Regions from separate parts of the Clostridium sp. JNZ X4-2 genome, predicted to be linked through region 2. Evidence: riboswitches for the same ligand, from Rfam matches in the RefSeq annotation. Region 2 holds a riboswitch; each other region holds the start of a gene.

Region 1 (5,931 bases), 700 kb from region 2:
TATAATAATTGTTTCATTTTTTATGGGGGGACTTTTTGTAGGAGGATATAATCTGCAGACATCGGGTTTTTCGCTGAGCACAGTTTTGATGTTTCAGGGTTCTATACTGCTTTTTGTACTTGGCAGTGAAATATTGCTTAAGTATAAACTGGTGAGGAGGGGAGAGTGATCATATGAACAGTACCTTTATGATTTCAGTGATTGCGGCGGGCATTGTTGCAGGAACCCCGCTGTTATATGCATGCCTTGGTGAAATCCTATCTGAAAAGTCGGGAATTATGAATCTGGGAGTGGAAGGTATGATGCTTGTAGGAGCTGTAGTGGGATTTGCAGTGAGTATTCATACTCAAAATAAGTGGATGGGTTTTATGGCAGGCTGCAGTGCTGGTGCAATCCTGGCATTTTTTCATGGTATCCTTACCATAAAATTGAAGGCCAATCAGGTGGCAAGCGGTGTGGCTCTTACTATATTTGGTACAGGGCTTAGTGCATATTTGGGGAAATCTTATATTGGGGTGCTTCCCTCTGTGTCATTTAAGGAAATAAGTATACCATTTTTAAATGAAACACCTGTAATAGGAAAAATTTTTTTTAAAAATGATGCCCTGGTATATCTGAGTTTTATACTGGTTTTTGTAATGTGGTTTGTACTGTATAAGACGAAAGCAGGACTTATAGTGAGAACTGTTGGTGAAAATCCATCTGCCGCAGATGCAGCCGGCATAAATATTTTTCTTGTAAGATATACATGTGTAATTTTAGGAGGCATGTTGTCGGGAGCTGCAGGAGCATATATATCACTTGCATATTCTCCTTCCTGGAGTGAAAATATGACCGCAGGCAGGGGATGGATTGCAGTAGCTCTTGTAATATTTGCAATGTGGAATCCCATTCGGGGTATGATAGGAGCATATATTTTTGGAATTATAAATTCCCTTGGACTTCATCTTCAAGCTTTCGGCTTTGCTGTTCCTGTATATATACTTCAGATGCTTCCTTATATTTTGACTTTTGCAGTCCTTATTTTTACTACCAGAGAAACAAGAACAAGACGTTCCGTCATGCCTCAGGCACTTGGAATGCCATATTCCAGGGAGGAAAGATAATTATAAGGGCGTGGCAGTTTATTCATTGGGTAAACTTACCATAGTGTTTTTACTCGGTATCCTGTTTAATATGTATTGACTGGATAAAATTTATATCATATACTTAACAATAAGGTAATAAATTGTTTGTAAAAATTTAATATTTGTTGTTAGGTGCTGTTGTTTTAACAGTTAAAAGGAAAAGTTGAAGAAGTACTGCAGCCCCGCCGCTACTGTATGGAGGATGAAACCTTGTTTATATCACTGGTAATGTATCTGGGAAGATAAGGGAGTAGGATGAATCTGAGCCAGGAAGCCTGCCTGACATTTTTGTTAATTCTTTCGGAGGGAAAGATATTATATATTTTATTAAAGTTATGTGCTTTATTGGTAAGATATATGTGAACATTTATGCTGGAATGTAAATAATGGAGACCCTTGGAGGTCTCTTTATTATTGATCATAAGGAGGAATTATGATATGCAACATATGAAGAAAATCATAAGCAGAATTGTCATGTTTTTGTTTGTAATTGGCATTGCTTTATCCAGTTCCGCTGGAAATGTATTTGCGGATTCAAACAGTACCGGCGGCATGACTACCACTGCAAATGAAAACAGACTTTCAGGAAATGACAGAATTGAAACATCTTTAAAAATAAGTCAGGATGGGTGGAAATATGGTGCAAATACTGCGGTTATAGCCCAGGGTTATGGCTATGCAGATGCCCTTTGTGCAGCACCTCTTGCAAAAAAATACAATGCGCCTATAATACTTTCCAGGCAGGATTCACTGAGTGATGAAACTATAAGTGAACTCAAAAGGCTTAAGGTGGACAAGGTATTTGTGGTTGGAGGGACAAGTTCCCTTTCTGACAATGTGGAGTCACAGTTGAAAAACATTGGTGTCAGCAGTGTGAAAAGACTTGGCGGAGCAGACAGATATGAAACTTCTGTAAAAATAGCCGAAGAACTGGGAGATGCTGATAATATTGTAGTGACATCCGGAAGTGGTTATGCGGACAGTCTTTCAATAGCATCCATAGCTGCAAAAAAGGGAATGCCCATATTACTGTCTCAAAGTAATGAACTTCCCCAGATAGTGAAAAATTACTTGAAAAACCGGGATATAGCAAAAACTTACATAGTAGGCGGTACAGCGGTTATAGCCGGCAGTCTGGAATCATCTCTTCCAAATGCCATAAGACTTGGAGGTACCACCAGGTTTGATACAAATTTGGCTGTACTTGAAAATTTCAAAGACGACCTTAATTTTGACAATGTGTACATAGCCAGTGGAGACGGCCCCAATGGGGATGAGTTTGCAGACGCCCTTTCCGGATCGGCTCTTGCGTCCACAAAATCTGCACCTATGGTTTTGGTTTACAAAACCCTGAGTACAAAAACCGCAGATTTCCTGAAATCAAATATGTCCAGCAAAACCATGCTTACAGCATTGGGAGGTGCGCTGGTGGTACCGGCTGTAATCGTGGATGATCTGGTTCATTATTTTAACGGTGAGGCTACCAGCGGAGGCATAGGAGATGATACCAAACCCGGTACAGGGGGAGGCGGAAATTCAGGAACCTTTACGTTGGAAATTACTAAGGATAATAATGAAACTGTTTTAAAAAAGCAGGTGTTAAATATAGATGGCAGTAAAACTGCTTTTGATTATTTAAAATCTATGGTGGACAGTGTAGAAGTGAAAAGTGGATATATAAATTCTATTTCTGTAAATGGACAGAGCTATGTGAATAAGTCTGCTCCCGATTTGTCCCATGGTACCAGCTGGTTTATATATGTAAATGAAGGCTTTGCCACTGTAGGTTCCCAGTCTATAAAGCCACAATCTGGAGATGTCATAAGGTTTGATTATCATAATTGGACTTATGAAAATCCTGGCGGAACTGGAGGAGGGTCCGGTGGCTCTGGTGGAAATAATAATCCTCCTAAACAGGATACCCAGTTGACAACGCTGAATGGAGCTGAGGGGCTTAATCTTGTGATCACGGAAAAAGTGGATGGAACTATAAATATACAGGCTAATAGCAGGTATTTAAGCGATTGTATAATCATCAGGCTTTATGATGATAAAGGTAACTTAAAATATATAAATGAATCTTCAGGTGGGAAGATGGATATAGATACTACTTTAGATCCTGGTAATTATACAGGAACTATAAAGGCATCTTCCAGCATGGATAATAAGATTGATATAGAAACATTTAGTGTATCTTGATTTTGGTATAAGGGGTGAATGTGATGAAAAATTTTAATAGAAAATTTCTATCTTTTATAGTATCTGCATTTATGGTAATAGGTGTTGCAGGAAGTACTACAAGTACTGTATTTGCAGATGAGGGACAAACTACCGGACAGACAGATTATATGGATTCTGTAAATGAACTTATAGATAATATAAGTGCTACGGTGAATGATGAAAATAACAATGGCTGGATAGCTGTGGACAGGGCAATTGCAAATCTGGCACTGTACAAGGCTGACAAAGATACAGTATCGAATTATGTAGATAATCTTAAAGAAGCCTTGAAAACTCCAACGATTGGAACATATGAAAAAGGCGTACTTGGATTATTGGCAGAAGGGAAAGATCCTACCAATTTTGAGGGCGTAAATCTTGTAGAAAATATATATAACTGTGATGAGCAGACTATGAAAAATGGAGGAATGAATATTTATTTATATGCTCTTTTAGCTTTAGACGCGGCAAATTTTTATGTACCTCAAAATGCTGTTTGGACGAGAGAAAAACTAATTGATGCTATATTGAGTGATTCCAGCAGGCAAAATGGTGCCTGGTACTCTAATGTTAACCAGTGGACTCCAGGTGCAGAAGAAAAATATGTTATGGATCCAGATACCACAGCTGTGGCACTTTCAGCTCTTGCACCTTATTATTATAAGAATAGTGAAGTGAAATCTGCAGTAGACAGTGCAGTACAGAAACTTTCCGATGAACAAAATGAAGACGGGGGATTTACATCTTGTTATGGCGGGGAAAACTCCAATAGCACAGAAATGGTCATAATTGGTCTTTGTGACAATGGAATAAATCCTACTACAGATAGCAGGTTTATAAAAAATGAGAATCCTATAGATGCTCTTTTAAGATATGCCGTTAGCGATAAATCAGGATTTGGCTATACAGATAGTAATAGTGTAAATGTATATGCCACAAACCAGGGACTGGAAGCATTAGTATCCTATAAACTTTTAACTGAAGGAAAAGGATCTGTATACAAGGGATTTTATGTTCCTGCAACTAGCATAACTTTAAATGAAAGTGAAGATAAATTAGTAAAGGGTGGAAGTGTACAGCTTACAGCATCTTCATTACCTGGTGATGATAAAATTTCATGGAGCAGTTCTGATAATAATGTAGCTACAGTTGATTCTAATGGTAAGGTTACTGCAGTTGGAGAAGGACAGGCCACTATAACAGCTGCTGCTACAGATAATTCCGGCGTAGAAGATACATGTGAAATTACTGTAGTCAAGGAAATAGTTCACATAGAAAATTTAACTGAAAACACCAGCTTTTCTTTGGGAAATGATGCAGACATAAAAATAAAAGCTGAAAATGTATCTTCTCAGGATCAGCCGGTTACACTGATGGTAGCTCTGTATGATGATAATAATAAAGGTAAATTTATCAATCATGTGAGTGTAAGTCAGTCTATAAAAGATGCTGAATCATCTACAATAGATGCATCTATGCAGATTCCATCTACGGGAAAATATACATTAAAAGCCTTTGTTTTGGATGACAAGGATAATCCACTTTCTGATACTATAGAAATACCTATAAACTGATATTTTGGGGAATACTTAAAGAATGGCTGCTGGATTACAGCCATTCTTTAAACAGCTTAAAGGAAGTGAAAATCCATGACTTATAAAAATAGAGAAAATTCCAGATACTTCATTGATTTTAAACAGTACCATGTGCTTACAGCTTCTCTGGTTTTTATCTCCATGATGATGATAATATTTTCAAATGACAATCCGGTAGTACTTGCATCTGTATATGTATTTGTTATATCCATGATATTATTCTGCAATGAAAAACATAAATTTAAAGTGGCACTCTATTATTTTGTACCCATTGCCTTTTTTATAATTCTATTAAATGTGCTCTTTGTGAGTTCAGGAAGAACGACACTATTCTATCTGTTTCATAAAAGATTCACACTGGAGGCCTTTGTATATGCAGTGGTGATGTGCTTTAAGTTCCTGGCGGTTATATATCTGTTTTTGATATTGGAACTGATGATTGACTCCGACAGGGCCGTTTCCTATTTTTCCTCCATAATGCCAAAGTCAACCCTTATGCTGATGATAAGTTTCAAGCTTATACCCAGCATGAAGGATAGATTTAAAAATTTAAAAGAAATATATGAAATAAGAGGTGTGGTATTTCACAGGAAAAAAGCCAGGGAAAAAGCTGCAAGTTATATTCCGGTGATGTCAATATTGCTGGAGGATTCCATGGAAGGTTCCTTTAACATAGGAGAAGCGGCTTATGTCAGGGGATTTTTAAGTGGAAACAGAAGCGTTTATGAAAGGCAGAAATTTAAAAGCAGGGACTGGCAGGTAATAATTTTAAACATAACTCTCATTGTATTTTATGGAATAGCACAGTTTAAAGGATGGGCAAAATTTGATATATACAATGGTGTAACCATTGTGAACTTCATAAATATTGGTATAGCTGTTATTTTTGCTTTTATAGTGGCTATTTCACTAACAGTAATATTAAATGGCGAGGAGAGGGAATATGGCATATATAGAGATTGAAAATTTGAATTTTACTTATCCTATGG
Region 2 (5,060 bases):
TCCCTTGATGTAATATCACCATTATATCCATCTTTTAGATTCACTCCTACTTCTCTAGCTGCTTCCATCTTAAATCTATTAAGACCTTCCTTTGCCTCTGGAACTAAAGTTCTATTTCCATTACCTGTCATGATGAATTCCTCCTTCACATTCTCATAGATTTTTTTATTGAAGTATTTTATTTAATTGTGTATCTAGAGTTTATGTAATTTAAAGTTTTATAAACTATTAAATTCATGACAGATATGAAAAAATCACTGAAATCTTATTAAAAAATTCCAGTGATTCTACTTTTATATCTTTTCATGTCAATTTCTATTTTGATTTTCTAAAACACTTTTGGCCTGACCAATGGTAAGAGGTAATGTATCTGCATTTATTGCTCCATCTCTATCCAGAATTTCAACCAAATGAGCTACTCTTGGAAGTCTTAAATCAATTTTTCGAATAAACTCTTTTTGATTAAACACTTCCTGAGTTGTGCCTCCCCTTACAATTTTTCCTTTATCCAAAAGATAAACCGTATCAGCTAAAAGAGGAACTGTATCCACATCATGGGTGGCAAAGATCAAAGTAATTCCAAGTTTTTTATTTATTATGTCAAGAAGTTTGATTAACTTATATACTCCCCTGGGATCAAGAGCTGCTGTGGGTTCATCCAGAACCATTACCTTAGGCTTCATGGCAAGGACACTTGCAAGTGCTATTCTTTTTTTTTGCCCTCCACTTAAATTATGGGGACTTTTATCATCATAACCTGTCATTCCAACCACCTTTAATGACCATGCTATTGTATCTTCCAATTCCTGCCCTCTCATACCCATGTTCAAAAGCCCATAGGCAATTTCCTGTCGAACTGTAGAATTAAAAAGCTGATCATCAGAGTCTTGAAATACCATGCCTACCATACGTCTTATTTCAACTAAATTTTTTTTGCATACCTGAAGTCCATTTATTGTAATAGTACCTGATTTAGGCTTTAAGATTCCATTAAACAGATGAAAAAGAGTGGATTTACCTGCACCATTGGGACCAAGTATTGCTACCTTTTCCCCGCTTTTTATTTTCATGTTAACATCTTTAAGTGCCAGGCTTCCATCACCATAAGCATAGCTGACTTTATCCACATCAATAAGTTCCATATATTATTCTCCTTTTAAATCAATATATTTGCAATAATTAAAGCTGCCAATAAAACTGCTCCTAATATTCCAAAGCGAAAATCCTTGGCTGGAATGGAGTATGTGAAAAACTTAGCTTGTTTACTCTCTTCGTTATATCCTCTTGAAAGCATGGCATTGTAAACCCTCACACTGCGATCCAAAGATTCTATTATGACATAAACTGCTATTTTTCCCGCATCTTCAGCACGGCGCATCCAACTGGAATTATCTCCCATACGGCTCAATTGGGCATGTCTCATACTTTTTCCCGTATCCTCAATTATAAATATATATCTGTACATCATATCCGCTAAATCTATTATAATTGATGGTACCTTAAATATTCTCAGGGTTTCAAGTATTTCAATCATGGGTGTGCAAAAGGACAGTATACATGCCAGACTAACTGCTGCCATTATCCTGAGCATCAACAAAATTCCAAGTATAAGACCTTCTCTGTAAATATTAAAGCGATATCCAAAAAGGGGAATATAGGTTAATACCTGCTGTCCATTGGTAAATAACATACTGGCAAACACAAGCCATGCTATACTAAAGGGCATAAGCATCCTTTTTATAAGTCTTTTCCAGGGCATATTCAAAGTATAATATCCAATTATAGAAAGTGCCCACAGAGAAACTACTAAGTACCAATGGGAAAGAAAAGTTACAATTATAATTGCACTTAAAAACAAAACTGTTTTTACCCTTCCATCCAAACGGTGTAAAAAACTTTTATTACCAGATATCCTGCCAAATGAAGATAGTTCCATAATTTATTCTTCCTTTAACGATTTTTTATTTTTAGCTGATTCTCCAAACAATTTTTCCCAATGATGTCCCACTATTAAGCCTGCAAAAAAATTTGCTACAGAAAAGGCTCCTACCTGTGCATCACCAGGTAATTCAACAAAAGGCTTGTGATTATTGGATGCCATGGTATTCACCTTGTCATCTGTACCTCCGGCTTCCATTTTATGATTGACCATATATTTTGAAGCCCCAAATATAAAAATAAACAGGATTATCATTACTGTCAACATAATTCTAGTAAATTTATCTAAAAATTTAATGCTTGTACCTTTTCCATTTTTTATATTACCACTTGATTCCATAATTATTTTGCCTCCTCTTTCCTAAGTACACCTGGCAGCAAATCTGGACGTCTTTTTATCATGACCTGAAGAACCAATGCTGTAAATACACCTTCTGCTATAGCTAAAGGCAGCTGAGTAGGACCATAACCTAAAAAGAATATCATCCACTGCTTCATCAAAGGAACATGTCCATGTAAACTTATGGCCAATTCAAGGGCAGCTACCAGATATGTAACTATATCACCTACAAAACCTGCCACTCCTGCGGCCAGCCAAATAGGACTTTTAAAATACCTTAATATTTTCCAACATAAATATCCTAAAATCCCCGCGGCTATACCCATGGAAAAAGTGTTTGCACCAATGGTGGTTATGCCTCCATGTCCTAAAAATATGGCCTGAAAAAACAATACAATAGCTGAAATAACACCAGTTGCAAAAGGTCCTACTATAATAGCTGCCAGTGCAGTACCGCAGGGATGAGAGCAGGAGCCAGTTACAGGAACGGGAATATGCATGCATGATATAACAAATACTGCTACGCCTACCATTGCCAAAAAAGGTTTATAATATAAGTTCTCTTTAACCCTTTTTTTTATCTCCTTAACACCTGGTATCATAAATACAGCACTTATAGCATACCATGTTCCCCAAGCCTGTGGTGATAAAATACCATCTTCAATATGCATTTCTTATTACCTCCAATTTTATATTTAAAAATCCATTTTAATTCTAAATAAAAATTTAACCCCTTAGCTTAAAAGCGCTGAGGGGTTAAAATTTATAAAAAACAATATAAATTCCTATATTACAGTCACCTCCCTATCACTCGTAGAGCTTAATGGTTCCCAAATAATATAGGCAGGTCTTCTGACTTGGAATCATCATCCTTATAACCTTCCCAGTTTCCCAGTGGTATATCTATAAGGACTCCTCTTTTACAGCGGCGGGACCGTGCAGACTTCTCATCTAACTTCCCTTTTAAGTAAAATACACCTATATATTTTAATATTATTTTTGCTATGTTTACTTTTTTTAATACTTAAAAATCATTACATGTAATAATTAAGTTAAGTTTCTCACAAACTTTTAAAGCTGTCAAGTGAAATTAAAAAAAATTAATTCAGAGCAAGCTGCATGTTCTAAATATTTTTTTACTTCATCATAAAATAACTTTTGATTACCTTTTAGTGCAATCACATAGTCAGATATTTTTTGAAAAAGTTGATTTTATCACTTGCAAAATTTTCTATTTATTTACTCATACGTCTGCCATGAAAACTGTACTTAAAGTTTTAATTACTTACCAAAAACGCTTTACAAATTAATAGTAAATATTATATAATTATTATTATAAACTTCTGGGGGGTAATAAATTGGAAACAGAAATAAATTTTAATTCTCTCATAACATCAGTGGGAAATTGTTGTTTAGGAAAAGAAATTTGTGGGGACCACTGTGATAAATCAAATTGTCTAATAGGATATTGTAAAAAAAACTTACTTGACTGTCTTAAATCTGGTCAGCAATTTTTAGATGAAGAGATAGATGAAATCCCACTATTTGATACAAAAGTCTTTGATAAATCCTCTGTTATAGATACAATTGGCCTTATATTAAATCAATGTAAAAGCTGTAATGCTTATCATGACGAGGACTGTATAATAAATATTTTGAGAAGTGCATGTGAAGTAATTTTATTTGGGAACCCAAAAGATTATAAAGGCAGTGTGCTCTTATATCTGGCTGATATAAAAAATGACAATTCGGAAACAGCAGATAAAATTCATGAAGCCTACATACTTAACAAAAAATCATCTCAAAATTAATTATATGTAGTTTATGTATAACCAGCCATGGCGAGGGGCTTACAATACCTTGTACATAGATATTAAGGAAAGAAGGTTATTATAATATGGAAAATGTAAAATTAACTTATGAAACAACCTTGGGAGATACAGAAGGCACTGACGTTGAAAGATTAGTAAAACAGACATTTAAGGGTGAAACAAAAGAAGCTGGTCTATATACTGCTATAGCACGTCAAGCTCAAAGACAGGGATATGGAGACATTGCAGAAATACTAAAAGTTCTTGCAAAAGAGGAAATAGAACATGCTGCTACATGTGCTGAGTTAAACAATATGATAACGGGGGATTGCTTCCAGGATATAAGACAGATGCTGGAAGGAGAAATTTTTGCAAATAAGTCAAAACGTGAAGATGCACTTCACTCAGAAAAATTAAAAATTGATTCTGCAAGAGAGTTTTTTAACTCAGCTTCTAAAGATGAAGGCCGTCATGCCAGAATACTTGAAGGAATACTAAAAAAATATAATAAATAACTTAAAAAAATCAAGGGAGATAAAATAAAATCACGCCCTTGATTTTTTAACAATTTATATTTGTTTTACTGCCCCTCTTTTTACTGCTATATTTATTATATTAAATAAGACTGCACCCACTATGGTGTTTACAACAGCTGCTGGTAACACTACAGTTAAAAATAATGCCGTAAAGCTAGTGCCAAGTCCTACTGTAAGCAAAACTACAGTTAAAAATGCAGTACCGCTTACTATTGTTCCAATTGCCGTAGTCAATACAATATTTATCTGATTATTCACTTTGTCCCTAAAAGGTTTTACCAAAATAAACATTACATTTATAGTTATGAATTTGTCAATTACATTTGCAAATTGTCCTCCTGGAAAAGTTGTAGTTGCCGCTGCCAATATTCCTGCCACAACACCCGAGCAGACACAAGTCTTGTAATCCTTATTAAGCAAAAGTATTATAAAAAG
Region 3 (5,931 bases), 1.6 Mb from region 2:
TTTGACGGCATAACTTCATTTTCCTATAAACCTCTTATAATTTCAGGATACTTGGGAGCAGTATCATTTTTCGCAGGAATAGTTCTGATTATAATAAATTTTATAAAATGTATATCTCACGGCATGGATGTGGTAAATTTTCAGCTTGTCATATCTATTGATTTCATTATGTTTGGAATTGTGCTTTCCTGCATGGGCATAGCAGGCCAGTATATAGGTCGTATTTTTGATGAAAGCAGGGGAAGACCCAATTATATTATTGAAAACATAATAAATAGAAGAGGTGATGAGAAGGAAAATGAGTCAGTTGATTAAAAGCATGAATTTTATTTTTAATGGAAGACTTAAATTGCTGAGCCGGTTTTCCGCTACAGGTGTATTGAATACGGTAATAGATTTTGCTGTTTTTACCCTGTGTCAGAGTGCAATTGGATTACATTATACCACAAGTCAGATTATAGGTTACAGCTGTGGAGTTGCAAATAGTTTTGTATTTAATAAAAAATGGACTTTTGAATATAAAAACTCGGATAAAAAATATGTTTATGAACTAATACAATTTATTTTAGTCAATGTTGTATCACTTTTTATAACAGTGCTGCTCATGAAATTTTTAGTAAATAATTTTAATTTTAATATATATGTGTCAAAAATAGTTGTAACACTTGCAGCCCAGGCAATAAATTTTTTATTATACAAATTATGGGTGTTTAATTAAGGAGTGAAATTATGAAAAATATAAAATTTACAAAAGAAAAATTTGGACTATCTGTGGTATTGGTTATATCTGCAATATTGAATTTTGCAAATTTAAGTATAGAAGGATATGGAAACGAATATTATGCAGCTGGTGTAAAAAGCATGCTTATGAATTTTAAGAACTTTTTCTTTGTAGCGTCTGATCCGGGGGGCTTTGTATCTATTGACAAGCCTCCTCTGGGTTTCTGGATACAGACCATATCCGCCAGGATATTTGGATTCAAGGGATGGAGCATATTGCTTCCCCAGGCTCTTGCAGGAGTGATATCCGTTGGACTTTTATATTATATAGTTAAAAGATCCTTTGGAAAAACGGCAGCATTTATTTCAGCGCTGTGTCTTGCAATCACGCCTGTTTTCGTAGCAGCCAGCAGGAACAATACCATAGACAACCTTTTGGTTATGACACTGCTTTTTGCCTGTATGTTTTTGTCCAAGGCCGCAGAAAAGGGAAGATTTAAATATCTTTTAATAAGCCTTGTTCTTGTAGGGGTGGGATTCAATATAAAGATGCTTGAGGCATATATGATAATTCCTGCCATATATATAACATATTTGATTTCTTCGGCTGCACCTGTGAAAAAGAGACTAAAGCATCTTGTTATAAGTACAATTGTGCTTGCTGCAGTATCTCTGTCCTGGGCAGTAGCTGTGGACCTGGTTCCTGCCCAAAACAGACCTTTCGTAGGAAGCAGTACAAATAACACTGTTATGGAGCTTATATTCGGACACAATGGATTGGAAAGGCTCAGCAGCAGCAATGGCGGTATGGGCGGCGGCATGGGAAGAGGAAATGGAAACACCCGGGGAGAAGCAAGAGGAAAATGGCAACAGGGACAAATGAATGGCTTCAAAACTGGAAGCTCTTCTGGAACAAAAAATGCCAACATGAGTGGAAGTAGTAAGGGGTCAGGAATGCCTCAGATGCAGGTCCCTGGAGGAACTGGCGGATCCTCTCAGAAAAATGGAGGAAATTCAGGACAGATGTCTTTTGAAAAGAGAATGGGAGGAACACAAAGAGGAGGCTTCGGCGGACCTGGCGGGGCCAACGGGCTTTCAGGAAATTTTGGAGGTCAGACTACAGCAGGCATTACAAGACTGTTCTCTAAAAATATTTTATCGGATCAGATAGTTTGGTTTTTACCACTATCCATATTGGGATTTATTGCTGCAGCAATAGTGGAAAAACTCAGATTTCCTTTTAATAATAGAAAGAAATTGGATTTAATAATGTGGATCCTCTGGCTTGTTCCGGAATTTATATATTTCAGCTATACTAGGGGTCTGTTTCATCAGTACTATTTGACTATGATGGCTCCTCCAATTGCAGCTTTATCGGGTATAGGCCTTACTTCCATGTGGAAGCTGTACAAAGAAGAAAGCATAAGGAAATGGTTGCTTCTGCCTGTATCCCTTATCTTAGAAGGGCTGCTGGATTTGCTCATGTTATCCTATTTTAACACTACTATACCTGCTGTATTTAAAGGTATAATCACAGCAGCTGCAGTGATGTGTCTTGCTTCTTCTGTGCTGCTGATAATTTACAGGATAATAAAGAGAGAAAGCTTAAATCAAGGCAGAAATATAAATTTTGCCAGGGTGCTTGCCAGTCTTGCTTTTATAGGAATACTGATAACGCCTGCTATTGGATCCTCTGCTGCTGTAACTCATGGTGTAAATGGAAGCATGCCTGCTGCAGGATTGGAACTCCTATCCAGCAGCGGATCCGGCAATGCCGGCATGAGGAGTATGGGAGGAAGCAGCAGACTCAGCAATACAAATGAAAAATTAATAAAATTCCTTGACAGCCATGTTAAAAATGAGAGATATGCTCTTGTGGTCTCCAGCTCCAATACTGGTGCCGGCATGATAATTGAAAGCGGTAAAAGCGTGATGCCTCTTGGTGGATTCTCAGGATCCGATAAAATACTTTCCTTAAGTGAATTCAAGCAGCTTGTTAAAAAAGGCGAAATAAGATATGTGCTTACAGGAGGAATGGGAAGAGATTCAGATGATATAATGAGCTGGGTTGAGAAAAACGGTAAAGCTGTTCCGGAAAACCAGTGGAAGAATACCACATCCGGCAGTCAGGAAAATAGAAACATTCAGGGAAACTTCAATAACGCTCAAATGAATAGTCAAATGGGTAATGGCAACAAAGAATCTAATAATGGCAACAAACAATCTAATGAACTCAATGGAGACGCGAATAAAAATGCAGGCACAAATAAAGATGAAAGCGGAAAAGTTCAGAATTCAGGTCAAAATGGATTTGGAGGAATGGGAATGAATTCCCAGACACTGTATGATTTACAAGGCACTGTAAAATAATGGAAGGGGGGTCAGACCCCGTTCCAAATTTTGGTATGGGGTCTGACCCCATTCCATATATTTCCTGAAAACTGTGTCAGAAATATGCACCCTTGCTGATAAATGAGAGTTGATTCTTTCCTTGATAATGTTATAATTAAGATAAAATCTAATAATAAGTGTAGGTTAATTAAAGGGGAATCAGGTAAAAATCCTGAACTATCCTGTAGCTGTATTAGATGAATTTAAGCAATATGGGCCACTTGAGAAACGGAGAAGGCATACTTAAATAATGAATCTTAAGTCAGAAGACCTGTCTATACTTCGCACCGTTAACTCTACAAGTGATAGAGGGGGCTTGATATTGATGAACTATTTTTACAGTAATATGTATTGATTATAAAAATCCTTTTGACACTTTGTTAAAAGGATTTTTTTATTAAACGGGAGTGATGAAAATGGTACAGCTTATTGGAATAAAGAGTGAATGTAATATTGAAATCAGGCAGAGGTTTTCCATTATAGCTTCAAAGCTGGAAGGTAAATTAAAATGTCTCCATGAATTTCTGGAAAATGTCTTAATATTGAGTACCTGTAATAGAACAGAAATATATATGGAATCAAAATTTTCCAGGGAAGATGTAGTGAATATAGTATTTAAAGGATTGGATTGGGACAGCAGACTTATTCCCTATACTTTTTATGCTGAAGACAGTGAGGCCGTTAAACATTTAATAGAGGTCAGCTGTGGTTTCCATTCAAAAATTCTGGGCGAAGATCAAATTTTAGGACAAATCAAGAATGCATATACTGCAGCGGTAAAAGCTAAAACTATAAAAGGCGGTCTTGAAAGGTTGTTTCAAAATGCCATAGCCTGTGGAAAGGAATTCAAAAGTATCTGTGAGATGTATAAAATACCTGTATCGGTTCCGTCCATAGCGGTAAGGGAGGCATTAAATAAAGGCTGCAGAAAGTATATGATAATTGGTTTCGGGGAAATCGGCAAGCTGGTGCTGAAGTATCTGGAAAGTTCCAATGCAGAAATGGTATATATTGTAGTCCGTGACTTGAATAAGATCAAAAATTTATGCTATGATTACAAATGGGTTAAATTTATAACTTTCAAAGAGAGAAAAAATTATTATAATAAGGTAGACTGTATCATAAGCTGTACTTCTGCACCGCATACAATAATTTCAAAAGAGGATATTCCCTGGAAAAAATTACTTGTATTTGATTTGGCGGTGCCCAGAGATGTTGATACAGGTGTCTCGGATTTGCCTCAGATCCAGCTCTATGATATTGACAGCATAAGCAAGATGGATGAAAGAAATAAAATCATGAGAAAAGAAAAGATGCTGAGATACAAATATATTGTGGATGACTATATAAACAAATTTATGGAATGGCAGGCTTTGGATGAACTTTCACCTGAAATACAAAGGATAAAAAAATATGGTAATGAAATCTGCAATAAAAGAATACAGACTTTTAAGAACAAACGATATACAAAAGACAATGAAGCACTTGTAAGCACAATGATAAACAGCACTGCCAGAGTTTATGTAGACAGGGCAATAGAAGTGCTGAAGGAAGAAAAACTTAAGGGAAGAGAAGATGAGTGTCTGAAAATGATAAATAGAATATTTTTTCCTCCTAGCTGTGATAATGATTTAAAGCGGGATTATAATAGTGATTTACAGCAAAATAAAGAATGGAGATGTAAATAGATGATAAGTGATGATATATTCAATGAATCCAAATTATATATGCCTGGGGGAGTAAACAGCCCTGTCAGGGCATTTAAGGATGTACCCTTAAATCCACCTGTAATAAAAAAGGGAAAGGGAGCTTATATTTATGATGAAGATGGCAATGAGTACATAGATTTTGTATGCTCCTGGGGTCCCATGCTTTTAGGACATTGTGACGAAGATGTGGTAAATGCCATAAAAAACACCTGTGAAAATGCCATATCCTTTGGAGCCAATACTAAAGTTGAATTGGATCTGGCTAAACATATATGCACAACTGTGGACAATGTGGAAATGCTCCGAATGGTAAATTCGGGTACAGAAGCTACCATGAGTGCGGTAAAGCTTGCCAGAGGTTATACGGGAAGGAACAAGATCATAAAATTTGCCGGATGTTATCATGGACACTTTGATGATTTCTTGGTTGATGCAGGATCAGGAGTCATGACTGAAGGAATTCCGGGCAGTGCGGGAGTCCCTGAAGACAGCATAAAAAATACTCTTGTGGCTCAATACAATGACTTGAAAAGTGTAGAAAAGCTTTTTGAAAAACAGGGCAGCAGTATTGCAGCTGTTATAATTGAAGCTGTAGCCGGGAATATGGGTGTAATTCCAGGAGATAAAGACTTTTTAAAGGGCATTAGAAAACTTTGTGATAAAAATGGAAGTCTTCTTATCTTTGATGAAGTCATGAGCGGATTCAGAGTGGCTTACAAGGGTGCTCAAAGTATTTATGGCATAAAGCCCGACATCACTACATTTGCAAAGATCATAGGAGGGGGACTTCCCTGTGGTGCCTATGGCGGCAGAAAAGACATAATGGAGAAACTCTCGCCCCTGGGGCCGGTTTATCAAGCTGGAACTATGTCCGGAAACCCTGTGGTAATGGCGGCAGGACTTGCTACATTAAAAAAACTCCACACACACCCGAAGTATTATGTCCATCTTGAAGAATTAGGTAAAAAATTGGAACAGGGAGTAAAGAATATAGTAAAAAAGAAAAAATTACCTGTTGTAATCAACAGGTGCGGAGCCATGTTTGCACTGTTTTTCACGAAAAATTCAGAGGTTAGAAATTATGAGGACGCTAAAAAATGTGACACAGGTA
Region 4 (5,931 bases), 740 kb from region 2:
TTTGAATAATAAAATATTATAGAATAAGACTTAATTTTCTGATAAAATAGTAGTATAGAGAGATAGAATAAAAAGGGAATTCTTGATGTGAGGGTAAAAACCAGGGCTGGAAAACAAATAGACGTTGAAATACAAATATTGCCAGTGGAATATATGGCAGAACGCACCATATTTTACTGGAGCAAGATGTACACAAGCCAGATAAAACTAGGGGATACCTATGATAAGTTAAAGAAATGTGTGACTATAAATATAGTGGATTTCAAATGTACACCGTTAAATAAATTATACTCAAGTTATCACCTGACAGAAGATGAAACAGGGTATAAATTGACTGACATACTGGAAGTTCACTTTCTAGAAATACCAAAATTATTTGACGAAAAAGTTGAGAGAAGTGAAGATGATCCAATAGTACAGTGGATGGAATTTCTGGATGCAAAATCGAAGGGAGTGATAGAGGTGCTGGCAGGGAAGAACAAAAATATAAAAAAAGCTTATGGACTGCTTCAAATAATAAGCCGGGATGAAAAAGCCAGGATGTTATATGAGGCAAGGCAGGCAGAAATCAGTGACCAGCGTACCAGGATAAAAGTGGCAGAGGAAAAAGGAATAGAAAAAGGCATAGAAAAAGGAACAAATGATAAAGCAATAAGGATAGCTAAAAAGATGATTAATCGTGGAGATTCAATAAATGATATAGCAGACATAACTGAATTACCAAAAGAAAAAATAATAGAACTGAAAAAGAAATACCAGAATTAAAGAACAAAGAACTTTGAACTTCAGATTGAAAGGGGTGTTATATTTGGAGAAGAATTGTTTTATTACAATTACAGGATTGAACCATTATTACGATAAAAAACCCTTTGAGATTGACCGTATACTTAAAATTGTAAAAGAGCCTGAAAATGAATATGACGGCGAGGCAATACGAGTTGAGCTTCCTTATATTGGCACCGTGGGTTATGTAGCCAACAGCCCCAATACTGTTTTTAAGGGGACCATAAGTTCCGGAAGATTATATGAGCATATAGGGGAGTATGCCTATGCACAGGTTTATTTTATTACCCATTCAAGCGTGATTGCCCTTGTGCTTTTGCCTGATAAAATAGAAAAAGATTTAAAAGAAGAAGAAATACAGAAAATGGTGAAAAAACTGAACACTATGATACGATAGGTCAAGCTTGAAAAACTAAGTAAAATTTTTTTGAGTGAGATAAACACAAAATGTGTGTTGGCTAATCCATTAATTGTATAAAAAAATTATGATATAATTCTATCATAATAATGGTATAAAGGGAGAAGAAAATATGATTATTAAAGTATCGGCAGCACTTAGAAATGAATATTTGGCAATATCACCATTAGCTCATGAAACAAAAAGAACCAATTTATATAACTAAAAATGATGAGGGTGATGTTGTCTTGATGAGCATAGATGCTTTTGAGAGGAGAGAACAAATTTTACAACTCAGAGCAAAGGTTTTACAGGCAGAGCAGGAGCGAACTAATGGTGAAAAGACTATGAGTGTTTGAGTGTTGAAGAAGCGAGAGACAGTCTAAGGGAACGTGTAAATGAAATGCTGGAGCCTAAAAGAGATGGTTCAGATAAGGATGAAGCTGAAATTACAGGAGGAAAACGTCTAATTAGAGTTATGATGAATATTATGTAGATAATTGTTGTAATATATCCTGGGAAATAAAGCTCGGGATATTATTTTTTTTCACAAACAGTACAGGTATTATATGGAATTACATGCAATAAATGTGCTTGCTGCAAATAGTTTTTTTTATCAGATAGATTGTTTATTTAATTAATTGTTAGGTATAGAGTTAAAGTAAAAGATCAATAAGGGGTATTGAATAATGTATTAACCATAAAAAGAATATTTAGACAAAAAATGACGTGTTATGTAGAAAGTTGTATATAAATAATATAATTCCATTAAGATAAAGTTTTAACAAATATGTTGACAAATACCTATACATGATATATTATCAAGGTAATGAAAATTAAATAATATTTGCAGCAGGCTTCTCAATGAATTAATAGGGAAAGTGGTTAGAAACCACTGCAGCCTCCACTACTGTAAGGAAGATGAAATCCATGTGAAACCACTGAAGGGACAACCTTTGGGAAGGTATGGAGAGTAAGATGATTCCAAGCCAGTATACCTACCTGCTTGCCGGTATATATAGTTCTTTTGGTAGGAAAGACTGGTATCAGATGTATTTCCATTTAAATTGTGAAATATATTAATATGATATGTGAAGACCTTCAAAAGAAGGCCTTTTTATTTATGTTTTAACAAGTTGAAGGTACTTTAGTACCTGAAACTAAAAACCGCCCGCTATGCGGGTGTGATTAAATGCTTAAGCAAAAAAAGTATTACCTTTTTTGTTATAATGATGAATGTTCAAGTCATCAAAATAATTAGAAAGAAGGTAATACTCTATGGCAGAAAGTTTAGCACATAGCAAGTGGTTATGCAAGTACCATATAGTATTTACGCCCAAATATCGAAGAAAGATAATATACTACAAATTGAGAGAAGATATAAAAGAAATAATAAAAGATTTGTGTAAATGGAAAGGTATAAGAATTATAGAAGGACATATGATGCCGGATCATATACATCTTTTAGTATCGATACCTCCCAAAACAAGTGTGTCAAGTTTTATGGGATATCTTAAAGGGAAAAGTTCAATGATGATATTTGATAGGCACTCAAATCTTAAATATAAATTTGGAAATAGACATTTTTGGGCAGAAGGATATTATGTGAGTACAGTAGGACTTAATGAAGCAACAATAGCAAAGTATATTCGAGAACAAGAAAAAAATGATCAAATAATGGATAAGATTACAATAAAAGAATTGGAAAACCCTTTTAAGGGTACAGTTAGGTAATCAATCCACTGAGGCTTGAACAAGGTAAAAGCCAGCGTCATTTAGGCGCTGGAAGTATTACGCCCTTATAGGGCTTGAGCAAGCCACCTCTTTTAGGGGTGGTTATGACTTAAACAGGGCAGGTAAAGAAATACCTGAAAATTATTTTAAGTCCATGGAAAGTAATATCAAAAATGATCCTGATTATTTAATGGATACAAACAAAAGCCCCGTAGTAGATGATGTCGCAAAATGTGAATCCATTGCTGCTGCAGTGATCGCTGACGGTAAAGATCCTACAAATTTTTGGGGAGTTAATCTTATAGAAAAAATATACAATAGTGATGGCATGTCAAAAAATCTTCCGGGAGTAGGAAATGAAGAATATTGTGCATATGCCCTTATACTCTTAAGCGCAGGGGACTTTACCATTCCCGATGATGCAAAATGGACCAAGGATAAATTGATTCAAACTCTGTTAAGTGAGCAGAAATCTGACGGCGGATGGAACAGAAACGTCGTATACCCAACTCCTCAGGCAAATATATCACAAGCTAGTGTTACAGCAGAGGTGATTTCAGCACTGGCACCATATTATAACACAAATGCAGATGTGAAAAAAGCCATTGACAACGCCATTGCCCTTTTACAGGAAAGGCAGGCTTCGGATGGAGGGTTTGGACTTGTTAATAACAGCTCGGATTCAGGAACAGGTGTAACAGCCCCAGTAATAACAGCATTATGTTCACTGGGGATAGATCCTGCCACAGACAGCGGATTTATAAAGGGAGACAATAACCCTATGGATGCGCTATTGAGCTTTGCTTTAAATGACAACAGCGGATTTGGAGGTACAAATAATACATCATTGGATCCTACATCAACAGAAGTTGGTTTTAGGGGGATAACCGCATATAAGCTGTTTAAAGAAGGAAAGGGTTCCATATATAATTTTACAACTGCACAGAGCAGCAATGCAGATCTTTCAAATCTGAGTCTTTCAGGAGTAACTCTCAATCAAGCTTTTGATTCATCTGTAACATACTACACGGCATCAGTTGGCAATGAAGTGTCAAATACTGACATAACAGCGGCTGCAGCAGACAGTAAAGCTCAGATAAAGGTAAGTGTAAATGGAGAGGATGTAAGCGGTCAGCAGGCCAACCTTAATGTAGGGGAAAACAACATAAAGGTTGAAGTCACAGCAGAGGATGGAACTGTAAAGACCTATAACATAGTTGTAACCAGGGCTGCAGAGTCTGTTGTAAATGTGACAGGAATAACTCTTGACAAGACAAGTACAACTGTGGAAAAGGGGAGTACAGATCAGCTTACAGCAGTTGTTGCTCCTGAAAATGCCACTAATAAAAATGTAACTTGGACAAGTGATAAACCTGAAATAGCTGCAGTGGATCAAACTGGAAAGATAACTGCAGAGGCAGAAGGTACGGCCACAATAACAGCATCTACGGAAGATGGAAATAAAACCGCAGCTTGCAGTGTAACAGTTACTGATAATAGTCAAACCAACCTTGTAGATATAAGCACCGATTTGCCTGAAGATGCGTCTTTTAAACTGGGAAGTGATGCCAAAGTAACCATAAATGCTGTAAATAATTCTGATGAAGAGCAGCCCGTTTCATTGATACTTGCACTGTTCAACAAGGACAACAATGCCTTTGTGACTTATACAGCAGCACAGCAGGATGTTGAATCAAAAGGATCCACTGCACTGACAGGTAGTATAAAGTTGCCGGATACGGGAAATTATGAATTGAAAGCCTTTGTGTGGGACGGACTGGATGACATGGAACCCCTCTCCGATGTTAAAACCGTACCTGTTGTGAGCGGTGATACAGGTGAAAATGATAGTGAAGTAACTTTTGCTGACTGGGGTTTGGAGGAAGCAGTGAGGGATTCCATAGGAAAGCCCGAGGGCACCTTGTATAAAAGTGACGTGGACAAGATAACTGAACTGGATGTCACTGGTAAGAATATACTGGACCTTGGTGGTATTGAAAACCTGACTTCACTTGAAACTCTCAATCTGACAAGTAATAGAAAATTAAATGTGGATACCATAAGCAAGCTGAATGAACTGCCCCATCTGGAATACCTCGATTTAAGTAGTACTCCGGTGGATGATTTGAGTGTATTGAGCGGATTGAGCCATTTGCAGTCTCTTAAGTTATATATGAATTCTAAATATGATGGATTTGCTAATTTAGACGGATTAAAAAGTTTGACAAATTTAAAAGAGTTGGATTTAAGTGACAATCCTATTGGTGATATAAATGGGCTAAAAGATCTAACTAACCTGGAAAAGCTTAATCTAGAAGATACTTGTTCAACAAATACTACTATAAGCGATATAAGTGTACTGAGCGGACTGAAAAATTTACAGTATCTTAATTTAAGTAGAAATAATGTAGAAGATGTAAGTAGTTTAGGTGATCTTACAAATCTGCAGTATCTTGATTTAGACAGTAACCCAGTAAACAATATAAGCGCTTTAAGTAAATTGACTAATTTGCAGACCCTTCTTTTGAGTAAATATTCTGGTAATAGCCAGGTTAAGTACGATAAAATAAACGATATAAGTGCATTAAGCGGATTGAAAAATTTAACGACTCTGGATTTAAGTTATAATTCTGGAATAACTGATTTAAGTACATTAAAGGGCTTGACAAATTTAAAAAGCCTTGTTTTATATGGCATAACAATAGACGATGATGGCCAGCAGGATTTAAAAAATGCATTGCCAAATTGTAATATAGCTTTTTAATAATACTTTAACTAAGAGTAATTTATTTTTATGACTTAACAATGAATTCAGGGAGGTCAATATGAAAAAGATTATAAGCAAATTTATTATGTTTCTGTTTGTGTTTGGAATTGCACTTTCAGGTTCAGGAACTGGTGTATATGCAGATACTTCTGCAGTTGCATCTTCAAGCAGAATTTATGGAAATGACAGGATAGAAACTTCACTTGAAATAAGCAAAAATGGCTGGAAGGATGGTGCGGATACTGTGGTA

Evidence for each region. A riboswitch is a leader RNA that binds a small molecule or an ion and turns the genes downstream of it on or off. The one in region 2 is predicted to bind cobalamin.
Region 1: it holds a riboswitch for cobalamin, as region 2 does, so the genes downstream of both, ACYUJ6_RS15170 (cell wall-binding repeat-containing protein) here and ACYUJ6_RS11755 (energy-coupling factor ABC transporter permease) in region 2, are expected to answer to the same signal.
Region 3: it holds a riboswitch for cobalamin, as region 2 does, so the genes downstream of both, hemA (glutamyl-tRNA reductase) here and ACYUJ6_RS11755 (energy-coupling factor ABC transporter permease) in region 2, are expected to answer to the same signal.
Region 4: it holds a riboswitch for cobalamin, as region 2 does, so the genes downstream of both, tnpA (IS200/IS605 family transposase) here and ACYUJ6_RS11755 (energy-coupling factor ABC transporter permease) in region 2, are expected to answer to the same signal.

Annotation. Positions count from the first base shown of each region.
Region 1 covers NZ_CM142685.1:3,147,741-3,153,671, reverse strand. The annotation lists gene ACYUJ6_RS15180 (ABC transporter permease) at 1-169, shown strand, start outside; gene ACYUJ6_RS15175 (ABC transporter permease) at 174-1,106, shown strand; cobalamin riboswitch at 1,241-1,424, shown strand; gene ACYUJ6_RS15170 (cell wall-binding repeat-containing protein) at 1,566-3,326, shown strand; gene ACYUJ6_RS15165 (Ig-like domain-containing protein) at 3,350-4,921, shown strand; gene ACYUJ6_RS15160 (energy-coupling factor transporter transmembrane component T) at 4,997-5,905, shown strand; gene ACYUJ6_RS15155 (ABC transporter ATP-binding protein) at 5,886-5,931, shown strand, end outside.
Region 2 covers NZ_CM142685.1:2,447,931-2,452,990, forward strand. The annotation lists gene ACYUJ6_RS11735 (alpha/beta-type small acid-soluble spore protein) at 1-131, opposite strand, end outside; gene ACYUJ6_RS11740 (energy-coupling factor ABC transporter ATP-binding protein) at 309-1,142, opposite strand; gene cbiQ (cobalt ECF transporter T component CbiQ) at 1,157-1,936, opposite strand; gene ACYUJ6_RS11750 (hypothetical protein) at 1,940-2,278, opposite strand; gene ACYUJ6_RS11755 (energy-coupling factor ABC transporter permease) at 2,281-2,949, opposite strand; cobalamin riboswitch at 3,104-3,275, opposite strand; gene ACYUJ6_RS11760 (hypothetical protein) at 3,637-4,089, shown strand; gene ACYUJ6_RS11765 (ferritin-like domain-containing protein) at 4,176-4,604, shown strand; gene ACYUJ6_RS11770 (tryptophan transporter) at 4,659-5,060, opposite strand, start outside.
Region 3 covers NZ_CM142685.1:478,213-484,143, forward strand. The annotation lists gene ACYUJ6_RS02440 (glycosyltransferase family 2 protein) at 1-315, shown strand, start outside; gene ACYUJ6_RS02445 (GtrA family protein) at 299-718, shown strand; gene ACYUJ6_RS02450 (glycosyltransferase family 39 protein) at 730-3,090, shown strand; cobalamin riboswitch at 3,236-3,404, shown strand; gene hemA (glutamyl-tRNA reductase) at 3,528-4,799, shown strand; gene hemL (glutamate-1-semialdehyde 2,1-aminomutase) at 4,800-5,931, shown strand, end outside.
Region 4 covers NZ_CM142685.1:3,185,012-3,190,942, reverse strand. The annotation lists gene ACYUJ6_RS15335 (Rpn family recombination-promoting nuclease/putative transposase) at 88-765, shown strand; gene ACYUJ6_RS15330 (HIRAN domain-containing protein) at 809-1,180, shown strand; gene ACYUJ6_RS15325 (hypothetical protein) at 1,432-1,539, shown strand; gene ACYUJ6_RS15320 (hypothetical protein) at 1,536-1,676, shown strand; cobalamin riboswitch at 2,018-2,200, shown strand; gene tnpA (IS200/IS605 family transposase) at 2,459-2,914, shown strand; gene ACYUJ6_RS15310 (leucine-rich repeat domain-containing protein) at 3,069-5,678, shown strand; gene ACYUJ6_RS15305 (cell wall-binding repeat-containing protein) at 5,740-5,931, shown strand, end outside.